Regions from separate parts of the Colwellia psychrerythraea 34H genome, predicted to be linked through region 1. Evidence: predicted binding sites of a transcription regulator. Region 1 holds the regulator's gene; the other holds the start of a gene.
What was found. The regulator MetJ, encoded in region 1, represses methionine synthesis genes. The targets are predictions, from matches to a motif close to TAGACGTCTAGACGTCTA.
Positions count from the first base shown of each region.

Region 1 (7,783 bases):
GTTTACATCAATACCATCATTGTTAATTAACGCTTTTTTCGATGAAAGCAAACCAACTAAATGTAAATTCTCTAACGCGTATACTTTATTAAGCTGCGCGGGTAATAATTCTAAAAAACGTTCGCCTATATTGCCCATACCCGCAACAACTAAGCCAATATGACGAGCATCTTTTGTCATCTCATGGTGCACTGTATTTAAGAGCTCAATTGAACAAGGTTCAGGTAAAATAGCAATCACGCTATGATTATTATCACTACCAACCAAGTTCAATGGTTTAGCGGCTTTTAATGAGCGTTTAAAGCGCGCCCTGATATCACCACGTTCAGCTACGCGATGGCCAACGGTTGCGATAATAGCAACCGGCTTAAAAGTAATTTCAACATCATGACTCGCCAACCAATCACTCAAGGCTTTTTGTTGTCCTTGTGTGATGACCATAAAGCCCTTTTGGTCATCTATACAGATAGGGGAAAACTCAGCCTTCGCCCTAGTTGCAGCTTCACCTATAAAGCTCACCGATTGCGCTAGCAATAAATCATTAAGGTAGGTTACAGATAACTCTTGCTTAGCAATCTGACCAAACTTACCAATTTCAGTGCCGATGACTTGGGCATCAAAACTACTAGCGACATGCAGATGGGTATGATGCTCACTTAATGGGTTAATCAATGGTAATAAGGTTTTAGCATGCAAAACGGGGTTACCCAAGCGGCCTAGTTCTTTTGCGACGCCATTGGGTAAACGATGTAATTTTCTAGCGCTAGGAACAACACGAGGATCGGCACTGTAAATACCATCAACATCTGTCCATAGAGTCACATTTCCAGCGGCAACTAAAGACGCGATAATAGTCGCGGAGTAATCACTACCGTTACGGCCTAAGGTACAGCTTTTACCACGAGAATCTTTACTGATATAACCAGTAATAACCGCTAACTTACCAAACTGACGTCTTTGTCTTAATTGTGCAGCACTTAGCGCAGTATCAACTACGCAACTTTGTTCATTATCGATAACAAGAAAATCACGAGAGTCGATACTATTACTTGGGCAAACTTGCTCATTAAGTAACGCCGACAACAATCTTGCTGACCATACTTCACCTAAGGCTAAAACATCATTGTGATGCTGAACAATATCCGCGGTTAACCAAGTCGTTAATTGCTCAATGTCTTTATGCAACCTAAGCAATAATTGCTTGGTATTATTAGCATTCAATAATTCAGTAATAAGTTGCGCTTGCTCTTTCGCTAACTCATCAATCGCTTGAGTTAATTCATCACTTTTTTGTATTGTATCTTCTGCGATGGTTCGTTCGACCAGAGAATAGAGAGCAAATAAACGGTCAGTTGTTTTACCATTAGCTGAGACCACAACGATATCGTTTAACTGACAATTTTCACGGATAATTTCAAGCGCACGTTTAATACATTTGGGCGTTGCTAATGAACTACCACCAAATTTATGTACTTGAATAGCATGTTTAGCCAATTTATTTTCTGCAGCTACTTCAGCAATAAAATCAATATCTGCAATTTCGTTGCTAGACACTGCTTTATCTTCGTTGACCTTATTTACAATCGTATTCTCTTGTTTCATCTCTCTGCCTGCTAATCTGTTTGTTATTACAGTTGGCTCTGCGTTAAACCATGTGCTAAATCAGCTAATATGTCATCAATATCTTCAATGCCTACAGATATACGTACTAAAGACTGAGTAATCCCCGCTTCAAGCTGATCTGGGATTGTCATACCTGCATGCGTCATAGTTGATGGGTGACTGATCAGACTTTCAACACCACCTAATGATTGTGCAAGGGTGAACAATTCGAGGTTTTCAAATAATTTTTTAACCGCTTCAACGTCACCCTTTATTTCAAAGCTTAACATTGCACCAAAGCCATACTGCTGTTTTTTGGCAATATGATGACCTGTGTGTTCAGGAAAACCTGGGAAATATATCGCATCAATAGCATCGTGATTTTTTAAAAAATCAGCAACTCGTAGCGCATTTTCTTGGTGTTGCTTCATTCGCACCGGTAATGTTTTTAAACCACGTAACGCGAGGAAACTATCAAAGGCACTGCCGGTAATACCAATACAATTCGCCCACCACGCTAACTGCTCACCTAACTCTTCGGTTTTAGCAACGACAACACCGCCCACTACATCACTATGACCATTAATGTACTTAGTGGTTGAGTGAAAAACAATATCAGCGCCTAGCGTAAGAGGTTGTTGCAGCGCTGGAGATAAAAACGTGTTATCTACCGCGACTAATGCACCTACTGCGTGACACGCTTTGGTTACTACTTCAATATCTACCAAACGTAATAAAGGATTACTTGGGCTTTCAAGTAACACCAATTTTGGCTTATGTGCTAACGCATTATCCAGTGCTTGTTGGTCATTTTGATCCACAACAATAAGCTTGAATTGACCACGTTTAGCTAAATGAGTAAATAATCTAAAACTACCGCCATAACAATCATGAGGAATGACGACCGTGTCTTGGGTAGATAATAACTGACAAATTAAATGCACTGCTGCCATGCCAGTACTGGTAACAATACCAACACTGCCTTGCTCTAATTCTGCAATCGCGCCAGCAAAAGTAGCTCGTGTTGGGTTACCCGTACGAGAATAATCAAATTGGCGTTTGTTATTAAAGCCCTTTAATGAATAGGTACTGGATAGGTAAATAGGAGCAACCACAGCGCCATGCTGCTGGTCGGTATTAATACCGGCTCTTACTGCCGAAGTGGTAATATTACCTTTTTTAGTAATCGACATTTAGTTCTCTCCATTAATTATGCTAGGTAATGAAACGCAGTGTTTAATTCGCATGTTTTATCAGTAATAACGCCGATATATAGCAACATCAGCGTTTAGATGTTTGGACGTCTATAACTCTAAACACTTTCATTAATTGGGTCAAGTAATTTTAGACTTCTAAACTTCTACTTGACTGGTTTTATGCAACAGGTAAAATCTATACTATTACATTTTAGAATACGTTATAACAAGATAGAGGAATATCGATGGCTCAGTGGAATGAAGAGTATATAAATCCCTATGCCGAACACGGTAAAAAGAGCGAGCAAGTAAAGAAAATTACCGTTTCTATTCCTTTGCGCGTCTTAAAAGTGTTGACAGATGAACGTACTAGACGCCAAGTAAATAACCTTCGCCATGCTACAAATAGTGAATTGTTATGTGAAGCGTTCTTACATGCATTTACTGGGCAACCCCTGCCTGATGATGAAGATTTAGCAAAAGATAATAATGAGAAGTTACCTGCAAGTGTCAGACGCTTGCTTGAAGCAAAGGGAATTACTGACTTTAGTGCTTACGAAGTTGAGGATGAATAACGTTTAACAATAAGTTAAACACACAAAAAAAAGGTACCTAATAAGTGCCTTTTTTATTGCCACTTTGTATTTGAAAAATCTGAGTAAGGCATGCGCCTCTGTCTACAAAGCTGAAAAAACAAAGCATAGCGCTTAACTGCACTTAAAAATACCGCCAAGAGCAAGGTCAGATAATTTGCTAGTTATCTATATGTGCTAATATATAACTTAGCAATTCATAGCTATTTGGGTTGTGATTCGTTAGCTCTTCTACCTAAGGCGAATACTTTGAGTAAAGAAAAAAACATAAACAACGCTGATGACACCATTAAAGATCAGATATTAGCCAGTATCGATTCCTTTATATATACCAAAGATTTATCGGGAAAATACACCTATGCAAACCAAGCGGTTTTAGATTTATTTGAAAAAAACTTAGCAGATGTTATTGGTTTTGATGATACTCACTTTTTTGATTTAGCTTTATCTAAACAATTAAAAGCAAACGATCGTATGGTGATGGATCAAGTAATCCGCATTGAAAATGAAGAAAGTAACTTTATCAGAGCGAAAAATGAAACCCGTATATTTAAAGTGGTCAAAAAACCACTTTTTGACCATTTAGGTAATGTAAACGGCATTTGTGGTATATCGACAGACATCACAGTAGAAAAACAACTACAAGAACAAGTCAATGAACAAAGTTACTTACTTGAGACCATGCTTAATAATATAGATGCCCATATTTATGTTAAAGACTGTGAACGTACCTTTTTATATGTGAATAATCGCGTTGCCGAGTTATTTGGCGATAAGGCCGAGAACATCATAGGTAAAAAAGATACTGATATTTTACCCAAAGAAATTGCCGAACATTTTTACCAATCAGATAAGCAGGTTTTTGAAACCAATCAAAAACAGGTCATTGAAGAAACGACTCATGGTGAAAATGGTGATAACTGTCACTACATCAGCACTAAAGTCCCCTTTGATCGGCCAGATAAATTACCCGCATTAATCGGTTTTTCAACTGATGTGACCGAACTATTCAAACTTAAAGAAGAATTTAAACTACTTGCCAATACTGACCCATTAACCAATTTATATAATCGACGCTTTTTCATTGAGCAAGCAGAAAAAGAGTATCAACGTGCAAAACGCTATTCATTGTCTATGACACTGATCTCCATTGATATTGATCATTTCAAAAGCATCAACGACCAATTTGGTCACCCTGCGGGTGACCAAGTATTAATAGAAATTGCTAAGCAATTAAAAGCGAGTTTACGGCAAACAGATATTCTAGCGCGCATCGGTGGTGAGGAGTTTTCTATTCTGTTACCTGAAACCTCGGCGATGTCAGCCATGACTTTTGCAGAGCGTATTAAAGAAGAACAAAGCAGGTTAATCATTACTGGTGATTGGCAGGGAGAAATAAACCTTTCGGTGAGTATCGGTGTTTCAAGTCTTATCGCCAGCGACAAGGCCTTTGATGTGTTATTTTCTCGTGCAGACAAAGCCTTATATCAAGCTAAGAATACCGGTAGGAATACCGTTTGTTATCTATAAAAAATGCCAATATACAGGGTAACGAGTACATTGGCATTAACTACTTAATCATCTGATTTAAATATACTTTTAGTGCATAAATCACTCATTATGATTCTTGCTTATTCACTCTAAACCAATAAGTGGTGAATAATAACCCCGCAGAAACCAATACTGTTCGATAATCAATTTGAGAAATTAACATCAGTAATGTTGCTGAGCGTGACGCATCTTGATCGACTGATACATCAGCAAGATGTTCAGGAGTCATAGAGAAATAATCCATCAAGAAATGCCCAAAGAATGGTTGCGATAAGTGTAGATAATGAACCACAATTGCCTCAATGACCAATAACGCGACTATCGGTAATACCGCCCATAAAAAAGGTGCTTTATTCGCGTAAATAGATGCCAACATTAGCCAACTGTACAGAGGTAATAACCAAATAGCGATTGGTACGAGTGTTAACCAAATATAACCTACGCCACTTATTATGTCTGCGCCTGCCAGCATGCCCCATAATGAAATATCAAACCCAATAGATAATACTGAACAAGCAATCACTGCCAGTACCAATATAAATAACATCAGCAATGTCGCTGCCATAAAGAATATCACTGGAATGACAATAGCACCGGTTAATACTTTACTGGCAATAGTCATTTTATCTGACACAGGCAACGAACGCCAAAACATCACTGATTGGTCTCGTCTTTCGTCAAATAAGCAGGTAACAAAATAATAAACTTGCACAATAAAGCCTATTGCAATGAATGGACTAAACAGCGCTATCGCAGAAACAAAAAATACTTCACTGATACGATCAGATGATTGAAATTGAGCTAAATTCTCCAGCCCTACCATCAACTCTTTCATATCAACGCCATTTAATATCACACCAAGTAGAGGAATGAATATAAAGACTCCGGCTAAAGTCACTGGCACCCAAGTCAGCATGCCATTAAATTCCCACAACTCTTTTTTAATTGAGGCTTTCATTATTGTTGTATTCATTAACAAGTCTCCTTATTCATCACACCAACAAAAACATCGGCTAAGCTCGGTATTGATACTTTACCTAAACCTTGTAACGTTTCTTTATCTTGATTATCAAATAACATGGTCGTTAATCCCATCATGCTATTTTTAAATAAAGGATTCAGTTCATCCGCTTGAGGTAACTGTTCATTAGCTACTGCCACTATATTAAAGCGCTGTTTTATCTCCTCAGTACTTTGTGCCAATACTATTCTCCCATCCTGAATAAAAGCAACGTCTGTCAATATGTGTTCAATCTCTTCGATTTGATGAGTAGTAACCACAATACATTTATCTTCGTTATAAAAATCTTCTAATAAATGATTATAAAACTGACGACGAGTTAGAATATCCAAACCTAGGGTTGGTTCATCTAAAATCAACACCTTGGCATCAATGGCCAGAATCAGCGCTAAATGCAATTGCGCCACCATACCTTTAGATAAAGCTTTAACTTTATCGCCTAACGCAATATTGGTTTTTGCTAAAAATTCATGGGCTTTTTCTAGATTAAAATTCTTGTGGATATCTTGCATATAGCTTAAGGCTTGTGAAACTTTTAACCATTTAGGCAATATAGCTACATCGGCAATATAAGCGACATCATTTAACATGTTAACGCGATCTTTTCTTGGATGATGACCTAGAACACTGATATCACCTTCAAAATCGGTCAAGCCCAATATAGCTTGTAAACAGGTAGTTTTACCTGCGCCGTTAGGTCCAACCAAACCAACAATTTGTCCTGCGTTAACAGAAAAGTTCACTGACGAAAGCACCTGCTTGTTGCCAAATGATTTACTGACATTATTTACTGAAATTAGTGAGTTCATAATTACCCGTCCCAGCTGCTGGTTAATAGTTGTTCTGGCGAGAGTTTAAGTCGAGTGATTTGCTTTAATACTTCTGGCCACTGGTGTGACAAGAAGCTTTCACGTTCTCTGTCTAGCATCAAAACTTGTGCTCCAGGCATAACAAACAAACCTTTACCACGTTGTTTTTCTACAACCTCTTCATCCTGTAACATTTGATACGCCTTTGAAATAGTCATTGGGTTAAGCTGATACTCAGCAGCTACCTTTCTAACAGAAGGTAAAGCCTCTCCTTCTTTGATATAGCCATCCAATATACGAGTGACTACTTGCTGATACAGTTGTAGGTAGATTGGTTTTTCTGGATCCCATTGAGGTGTCATGCCCTATTCCTTGAATAATACCAAAAAGATACTAGTGTTATACATCACTAGCACACCGAAACACAAGTACAGTTATTATTAATTTTTAGTTTTTTGTCGTACTACAAGACCTTAACGATTAAACAAAGGCATTCAAGATATTGATAATTAATAGGAAATGACTTTTATATTATGAACGAAGTAACAATGTAACAGAGTATGTTTTTCGGTATTAATTTATGAAATGCTGAGTTTAGAAGGTGTAAATAGACAAACGCAACACACCCCCATTGAAGGATAAGAAGCTTGGCAAGGGAAAAAATTAATAGGGAGTTACAAAAATATAATACCAATCCCATTAAGTTTGTTCCCACTCCGAGCTTACCAGCGGTTTGAGAACAAATAGAATTTTTTTGCCTATAGTTATTCTATATGAAAAAAATCCTGTGCGGTTATCGAATCGCTGAAAAGCTCCACAAGGGCCAGTTTAAAAGGCTTATATGCTGCGTTATTAATTTTGAGAAGGACGCTGCATGGATGCAGCTTATTAGAGAATGCAGGAGCATATTCTCCTGAATAACCATTCACTACAATCAATGCCTTGCCTCTAAGCCTTTTAACTCTCGCTGAGTAATAAGAAACTTATTCGAATTGGTATAATTCTATTTAC
Region 1 covers NC_003910.7:446,589-454,371, reverse strand. The annotation lists gene CPS_RS02035 (bifunctional aspartate kinase/homoserine dehydrogenase II) at 1-1,602, opposite strand, end outside; gene metB (cystathionine gamma-synthase) at 1,629-2,795, opposite strand; gene metJ (met regulon transcriptional regulator MetJ) at 3,044-3,373, shown strand; gene CPS_RS02020 (sensor domain-containing diguanylate cyclase) at 3,641-4,921, shown strand; gene CPS_RS02015 (hypothetical protein) at 5,010-5,915, opposite strand; gene CPS_RS02010 (ABC transporter ATP-binding protein) at 5,915-6,772, opposite strand; gene CPS_RS02005 (GntR family transcriptional regulator) at 6,775-7,134, opposite strand.

Region 2 (7,783 bases), 670 kb from region 1:
TGTAAATGTCCACCTCCTGGGCTGCCTGCGTGGATGGGAACTTTTGCCGATCTTATGTCCTTGTTGATGTGTTTTTTCGTTTTGCTTTTATCATTCTCAGAAATGGATGTTTTAAAGTTTAAACAAATTGCGGGCTCGATGAAGTTTGCCTTTGGTGTGCAAAATAAAATTGAAGTAAAAGATATTCCCAAAGGTACCAGTATTATTGCTCAAGAATTCCGACCTGGAAAACCTGAGCCAACCCCTATTGAAGTTATTCAACAACAAACCATGGAAATGACTCAGCAGATGCTTGAGTTTCAAGCGGGTGATGAAACCTCTGCAGGTGGTCGACAAGAGCAGCGAGGTACTGAACGTGGTGGCCAATCTCAAAATACGGAAGATGCACTTTCACAGCAGGCATTAGATCAAGCTAAGCAAGATATGGAAGAAGCTGCTCAAGAACAAGTAAACGAATTAGTGAAGAAAATAGCTGAACAGTTAGAGCAGCAAATTCAAGATGGTGCGATAGAACTAGAGTCTTTGGGCCAACAAGTTATTATTCGCATAAGAGAGAATGGTTCTTTTCCTTCAGGATCTGCATTTTTACAGCCTAAGTTTTGGCCTGTAATTCGTGAAATTGGTGAGTTATTAAATACTGTGCCAGGTGAAATCATGATCTCAGGACATACTGATAATCGCGGCGTTGATTCTGAATTGTTTAGCTCTAATTGGGATCTATCGAGTAAACGTGCTGTTGCAATAGCGCATCAGTTAATTAAGGTTCCTGACTTTGACGCCACCCGATTAGTGGCCGCTGGACATGCAGATACTCGACCTTTAGTGCCTAATACTAATGCGTTAAATCGCCGCCGAAATCGCCGTGTTGAAATAGCTATCAATCAAGGTAAAGCCAAAGAAACTGAGCGAATTGGTATCACTAAAGAATAGAAAGTTAGCATCGAGGTTAAAGTTTAAAAGGACAGAGCCTGTAACACTTTCAGTTGTTAACGCTCGGCCTTGTAAATAGTTAAGTAACGCTACACGGACGTAGCTTATTAGACAATGCAGATTCGTATTGTCTTGAGTAACTGGATTACACTCTACTCACATTACTTTCTTTATATCCCTTTAAAGTAAGCACTAAAACGAAAACTCAACAGAACCTGAAAAATAGTGTACAATGCGCGCCATTATTTTTTTGTCTTTTTTAGGTCATAACCGATGAAATTTATCGTAAAGCTTCAAGCCGAGATTACCATCAAATCTCGCCCCGTCCGTAAACGTTTTACTAAAATATTAGAGTCTAGCGTTAAGAATGTTTTACGTCGTATTGACGAACAAGTCACTACACGTATGAACTGGGATAATATTGAAGTTAATACTAAAGACAATTCGCCTGAAAACCGTGAACGTTTAGTAGAAGCCCTTAAATGCATTCCTGGCATTCCTATGTTCTTAGAAGTACAGCAAAGTGAATTTGTTGATGTTCATGATATTTATGAAAAAACACTCGCTGTCCATGCTGAATCTATTGAAAATAAGACTTTTTGTGTACGTGCTAAACGGACAGGAAATCATGATTTCAATTCATTAAAAGTTGAACAGTACGTTGGTGGTGGTTTAAATCAACAGGTAGAAAGTGCGAAAGTAAAACTAAAAAATCCAGATGTTACTATTCATCTAGAGATTAAAAACAAAGATCTTTTTATTGTTACCCAGCGACATAAGGGCTTAGGCGGCTTTCCAATAGCGACGCAAGAAGACGTGTTATCACTAATGTCAGGTGGTTTTGACTCAGGTGTTTCAAGTTATCAAATGATCAAGAAAGGTGCACGTACTCACTATTGTTTCTTTAATCTTGGTGGTTCTGCTCACGAAGTGGGTGTTAAACAAATCAGTTATTATTTGTGGAACAAATTTGGTGCCTCACATAAAGTTAAATTCTTTGCGGTAGACTTCGAGCCTGTTGTTGCTGAGATTCTAGAGAATGTTGAAAATAGCCAGATGGGCGTGGTACTTAAACGCATGATGATTCGTGCAGCCACAAAAATAGCAGAGCGAGGTAAAATTCAAGCACTTGTTACGGGTGAGAGTTTAGGTCAGGTTTCAAGTCAAACCTTAACTAATTTAAACGTTATCAATCGTGTAACTGATACGCTGATTTTACGTCCATTAGCGGCTTACGATAAGCAAGATATTATTGATATAGCGCGCAAAATAGGAACAGAAGAATTTTCTAAAACCATTCCAGAATACTGTGGAGTTATTTCTAAAAAACCAACGGTAAAAGCTGTTTTATCTAAAGTTGAAGAAGAAGAAGGTAACTTTGATTTTGATGTTTTAGACAAGGTTGTTAGTGAAACGCGTGTTTATGATATTCGCGATATAGGCAAAGAAGCAGAAGAAGAAATTCATGCTGTAGATCTTGTTGAAAACATTCCTGAGAATGCTGTTGTTGTAGATATTCGTAGCCCTGAAGAAGAAGAAGATAAACCGTTAGAGCTAGGTGATGTTGAAGTTAAGCACATTCCTTTTTACAAATTATCTACACAGTTTGGTGACTTAGATATGACGAAAGAATACTTGTTATATTGTGATCACGGTGTGATGAGTAAACTTCAAGCCTTATATTTACTTGATAATGGTTTCAAAAATGTAAAAGTGTACCGTCCTTAACTTTTAGACTTAACCTCTAGAGCTAACGTTAAGGTTCAGCACCTGTTGCCACAGACGAGTATTCTCTGGCGTGGCAACATTATTTTTCTTACCTAAGCGGTGAATATAACCGTTAATATAATCAACCTCTGTAGATCTTCCCGTCAAAACATCACTTCTCATTGAAGAGCAGTTTTTCGCTGTTGCTAATGCTACTTTATGAACCATTGCCTTTAAGTCAGTAAATGCTAACGTTATATTTTCAGTTTGGCTCACTTCGCTTATTTCAGTTAATAACGCATTGATCTGTGCAGAAAACTTCTCGTCATTTACCTCGCCATTTTCAATGTTATTAATGGCAGTGATAGGGTTTATCACACAATTAATTGCCAACTTTACCCACTGCTTTGTCACTATGTCTTGATGAAAGCTTACTTGGGGCAGGGCATGGTTCAATAGATTGGTGAGTTGAGTTTGTTGGGATACACTTAATTTTCCAGAAAGTAGTCCTATATCGGTTTGACCTAATCCTGTATGGGTAATAGCTAATGGTGCATTTCGTAAACAGCCATGAGTTGTTAACATCGCCAGTATAATTTGCTGACGGGGTAGTAGGCTCTCCACATCCGTAAAGGTACCCATGCCATTATGAGCAAGAATAATGATGCAATGAGGATTAATGTTCTTAGCTATTTTCTTTATTGCGGTGGCAATATTAAATGACTTTAGACATAAGATAATTACATCAGCTGACTCTACATCAACCGCTTGACTATAGGTTAGCGGATAAGTTTTTTCTTGAGCTTGCTGGTAGGTGATAAATTGATAAGTGGCCGTCTCTAGCTCATGGTTACTCAGTGAATTTTTATTCGAGGCAAGTAGAGTAACCTTCTTGTTTTTATTGACGTTTGGGATGTCGCTATGTGAAATATTCTGTTGAGATAAGTGATGGTACCAAAGAAGTCCCATTGCTCCTTGTCCAACGACAACAATATTATCTGGCTTATTAATCATGAGTTTATTATGTACCATTGTATTAAGTTCGTAGCAGTGAGTAACATTTGTAGTTACAACGTATTGACTCTAGTTCTATGGAAAAACTTGCGGTACAGCCATTTCGTTAACATGAATAAACTGATGCCTACAACATCAGCAATAAAGTCTCCGAATTGCCCCGTTCTATACCCCAAAAAGGATTGACCAATTTCTGTCAAAGCGCCATAGAAAATAAGCAAAGGCACAGAAAGAGACAGTGACAATTTGATAATAGAGTGGCAAACCCAGGTTAAAATGACAAAGCTAGTTAAGTGCCCTATGGTATCAATCTCTGGAATTTGAAATATGCGCTTTCGTAAAACATCGGGTAAAAAATCATGCGCGAAAAGCAGTAATAGAATTACGACAATGACCGTAATAAAAAAGTAATAATGCGGGCGAGCTTTCACAAGTAATCTGCAATTAACTAAGTAAGTTATTCAATATTAGCATGATTAACACAGTATTTCTTGTTGCACTTTTCTGTCCTGCATTATCGTTAAGTTGCTGCATAACATATTTTCTTGCTTCAATTGTTACTTTAGTTGCGTGCATTAAACGTGAAGGTATAATAGCGGTATTGAGTTAATCCAACCTACATAGAGAAAAATTATGCCATCAATGGATATCGTATCAGAGACTGATTTAGAAGAAGTAAGAAATGCTGTCGACAATGCTAATCGTGAAATTACTACCCGATTTGATTTTCGTGGTGTTGAAGCAAGTTTTGAATGGAAAAAACCTAATATTATCCTCAAAGCTGAAGGTGACTTTCAATTAAAGCAAATGTGCGACTTGCTAAGAAGCCAATTAGCTAAGCGTAATGTTGATGCTAAAGCAATGGCCGTTGGAGATGCAAGTGCTTCAGGTAGAAATTGGAGTCAGCAAGTAACGTTTAAAGAAGGTATAGAGCAAGATATGGCTAAGCAACTAGTGAAGCTTATCAAAGGCGAAAAGCTGAAAGTACAAGCTGCGATTCAAGGTGAACAAGTTCGTGTAACAGGTAAAAAGCGTGATGAATTACAAGCGGTAATGCAATTAGTGCGTACTGCTGAGCTAGAACAGTCGTTTCAGTTTACTAACTTTAAAGATTAAAATTTAGCCAACTAAATTGTGACAACCAATTCAAAACCATAACTTTAGTTATGGTTTTTTTTATGTTGGTTAAAATTAAAAGCATAATTGATCTAAATACTTCTATTGAAGCGTATTGTAGGTTTTGAATAGCATTTTAGTCTTTGAATAGTATATTAACCTAAGGAAAGTAAATGAAATATCTGGCCCTTTGTTGGAGCCTAGCATTATTGAGTAGTGCTGTGTTTGCGGACGGAGATAGAGGAGACGTTAGAGAGCGTATTGAACCGAAAGGTTTTTTGTATGGCTTAGGTTTAGGTATCAACCAAGAGATATATTCTGGCTATGATTATCGAGTCATTCCTTTACCTATTATAGGTTACCGAGGTGATAATTTTCGTGTTTTAGGGCCCTTCGTTAGTTATGATGCATTGGAATTTTCTGATATTGAATTGACTGTGCAGATCGCCCCTCGATTTCAAGGCTTTGATGAGTCTGACAGTTTTATTTTTGAAAATATGCAAGAAAGAAAGTTTTCTATGGATGCTGGATTAGGACTTTCTTATCAGAAGAAGGACTGGAAAATAGGCCTTTCAAGCATGTTTGATGTACTTGGCAGATCTAATGGTTATGAAGCTAAAGCTAACATCTCGCGTGTGTTTCGCAAAGGTCCTTTGTTCTTTGAACCCAGTTTAAGTGTCAGCTATTTAGACAGCAATCATGTTGATTATTATTATGGTGTGAAGGCAAACGAAACTAATGAATTTACATCTCAATATCTTGGTAAATCCGCACTAAATACTACTATTTCTTTATCCTTGGCCACGCCCATTTTTTTAGGTGGCTTTACCCGTATTGTAGTTGATTACACTTGGTATGATTCAGTAATAACCAATAGCCCATTGGTTGAAGATGAAGCTAATATGAGTGCTCGTTTTCTCTTTAGTAAGTTTTTTTAACTATATCACGGCATTTTAGACTAGCTAAAATGTCGTGTTGTTTTCTTTGAAGTATTACTTACCTCAAACGACTTCTCGACATTTTTAATTCAATAGCTACTTTAGGCAATGATGGTAACTTATTGTCAATTGTCATTATTAGTCCGATTGCTATAACTCACCTGAAAATGATCACTTATTTAGTGCGATTAATGTAAGTATTCGTGGGATTAATAACTCACTTAAGCAGATGTACCAAGGGAATTAGCTCTAATATCTAGCAAGATTATTTATATTTATTATTTGCTGATATGAATAAAAGGGGAAAAAAGGCTCTATAATTGATAGACATCATTATGGGCTATATACATGTTTGAGCTCTATCCAGAAAAGGCTAAACATGGCGTTAAGTACTGTAATAGGTGGTTATTAGCTCGATTTATGATTTAGACGATAAAAACAGTATAGACGTCTATACGTTTAGATGTTGACATATCTAGTGATCTAAGTAACAGTATAACTCTTAATTATTATGTGTATTTTTTGTTAGGTAGCGTCATGCCCATTAAAATTCCCGACCAATTACCAGCGTTATCAATTTTAGATAATGAAAATATTTTTGTTATGTCTGAGAACCGAGCAGCATCTCAAGAAATTCGTCCAATGCAAGTCGCTATTCTCAACTTAATGCCGAATAAAATTGAAACTGAAGTGCAGATATTGCGCATGCTGTCTAATACACCGTTACAGATAAATATTGAATTTATTCGTATACATAAAAATGTGTCCAAAAATACGCCAGAAGAGCATCTAGAAAACTTTTACCATTTGTTTGATGATATAAAACACAAACAATACGATGGTCTAATCATCACAGGTGCTCCGCTAGCTTTGCTTGATTATTCGCAAGTGAAATTTTGGGATAAAATTTGTGAAGTGTTTGATTGGGCAGAAAAAAATGTAACTTCAACCATGTTCTCATGTTGGGCTGCACACGCTGCGTTATATCATCACTACGGTTTAAACCGTCATTTGCGCAAAGAAAAACTTTCTGGTGTGTTTAAACACAAACCGCTTGATGATAAAGAGTCATTAACGAGAGGATTTGATGAAAACTTTAATGTGCCACATTCTCGTTATGGTTACATTGATAAATCAGATTATGAAAGCATTCCTCAAATACAGATATTAGCTGAATCTGCTGATGCAGGTGTATATTTAGCTGCCAGTAAAAACAAACAGCAAGTGTATTTGACGGGTCATCCTGAATACGATGCAAGCACATTGCATGAAGAATATTTACGAGATAGTAATAAAAGTGCTGATACTGCTTTACCCAAAAATTATTATCAAGATGATGACGCCAGCAAATCACCCGTTGGCTCATGGCGTAGTCATGGTAGTTTGCTCTATACTAATTGGCTTAACTACTATGTTTATCAAATGACGCCATATCAATTAGATGCTTCAAATATTAGAGCTATTCACCCTGATACTGTTATTTAGTTTTCACTAAAAGACCAACTAATATTAATTAGTTGGTCACTATTATTTATCTTAGTCAGCCATTAAATAACTTTCGACACAGCGGAAAAAGAACATGAAAAAATCATCATCATTTGCCTTATTTGAGCAACAGTTAGCAAAAAACATTTTAATTTTAGATGGTGCAATGGGCACCATGATCCAAGCATATAAATTTGAAGAGCAAGACTTTAGAGCGGAACGCTTTGCTGATTGGCATACCGATGTAAAAGGCAATAACGATATGTTAGTGCTTACTCAACCTGAAATCATTAAAGCGATTCATCTTGAGTATCTTGAAGCCGGCGCTGATATTCTTGAAACGAATACGTTTAACGCAACAACGATTGCCATGGCCGATTACGACATGCAAGAGTATAGCGCTGAGATTAACCGTGTTGCTGCTCAAATAGCGCGAGAAGCGGCTGATGAGTACACTAAAAAGAACCCAGATCGTCCTCGTTTTGTTGCGGGTGTTTTAGGGCCAACAAACCGAACTTGTTCGATTTCTCCTGATGTCAACGATCCTGCATATCGTAACGTTACCTTTGATGAGCTAAAAGATGCTTACATTG
Region 2 covers NC_003910.7:1,112,071-1,119,853, forward strand. The annotation lists gene CPS_RS04880 (flagellar motor protein MotB) at 1-930, shown strand, start outside; gene thiI (tRNA uracil 4-sulfurtransferase ThiI) at 1,204-2,658, shown strand; gene CPS_RS04890 (ketopantoate reductase family protein) at 2,668-3,651, opposite strand; gene CPS_RS23675 (VanZ family protein) at 3,705-4,082, opposite strand; gene CPS_RS04895 (YajQ family cyclic di-GMP-binding protein) at 4,285-4,767, shown strand; gene CPS_RS04900 (MipA/OmpV family protein) at 4,941-5,705, shown strand; gene CPS_RS04905 (homoserine O-succinyltransferase) at 6,243-7,190, shown strand; gene metH (methionine synthase) at 7,285-7,783, shown strand, end outside.
Region 2: the regulator MetJ is predicted to act here: its motif matches at 6,150-6,167, upstream of CPS_RS04905 (homoserine O-succinyltransferase).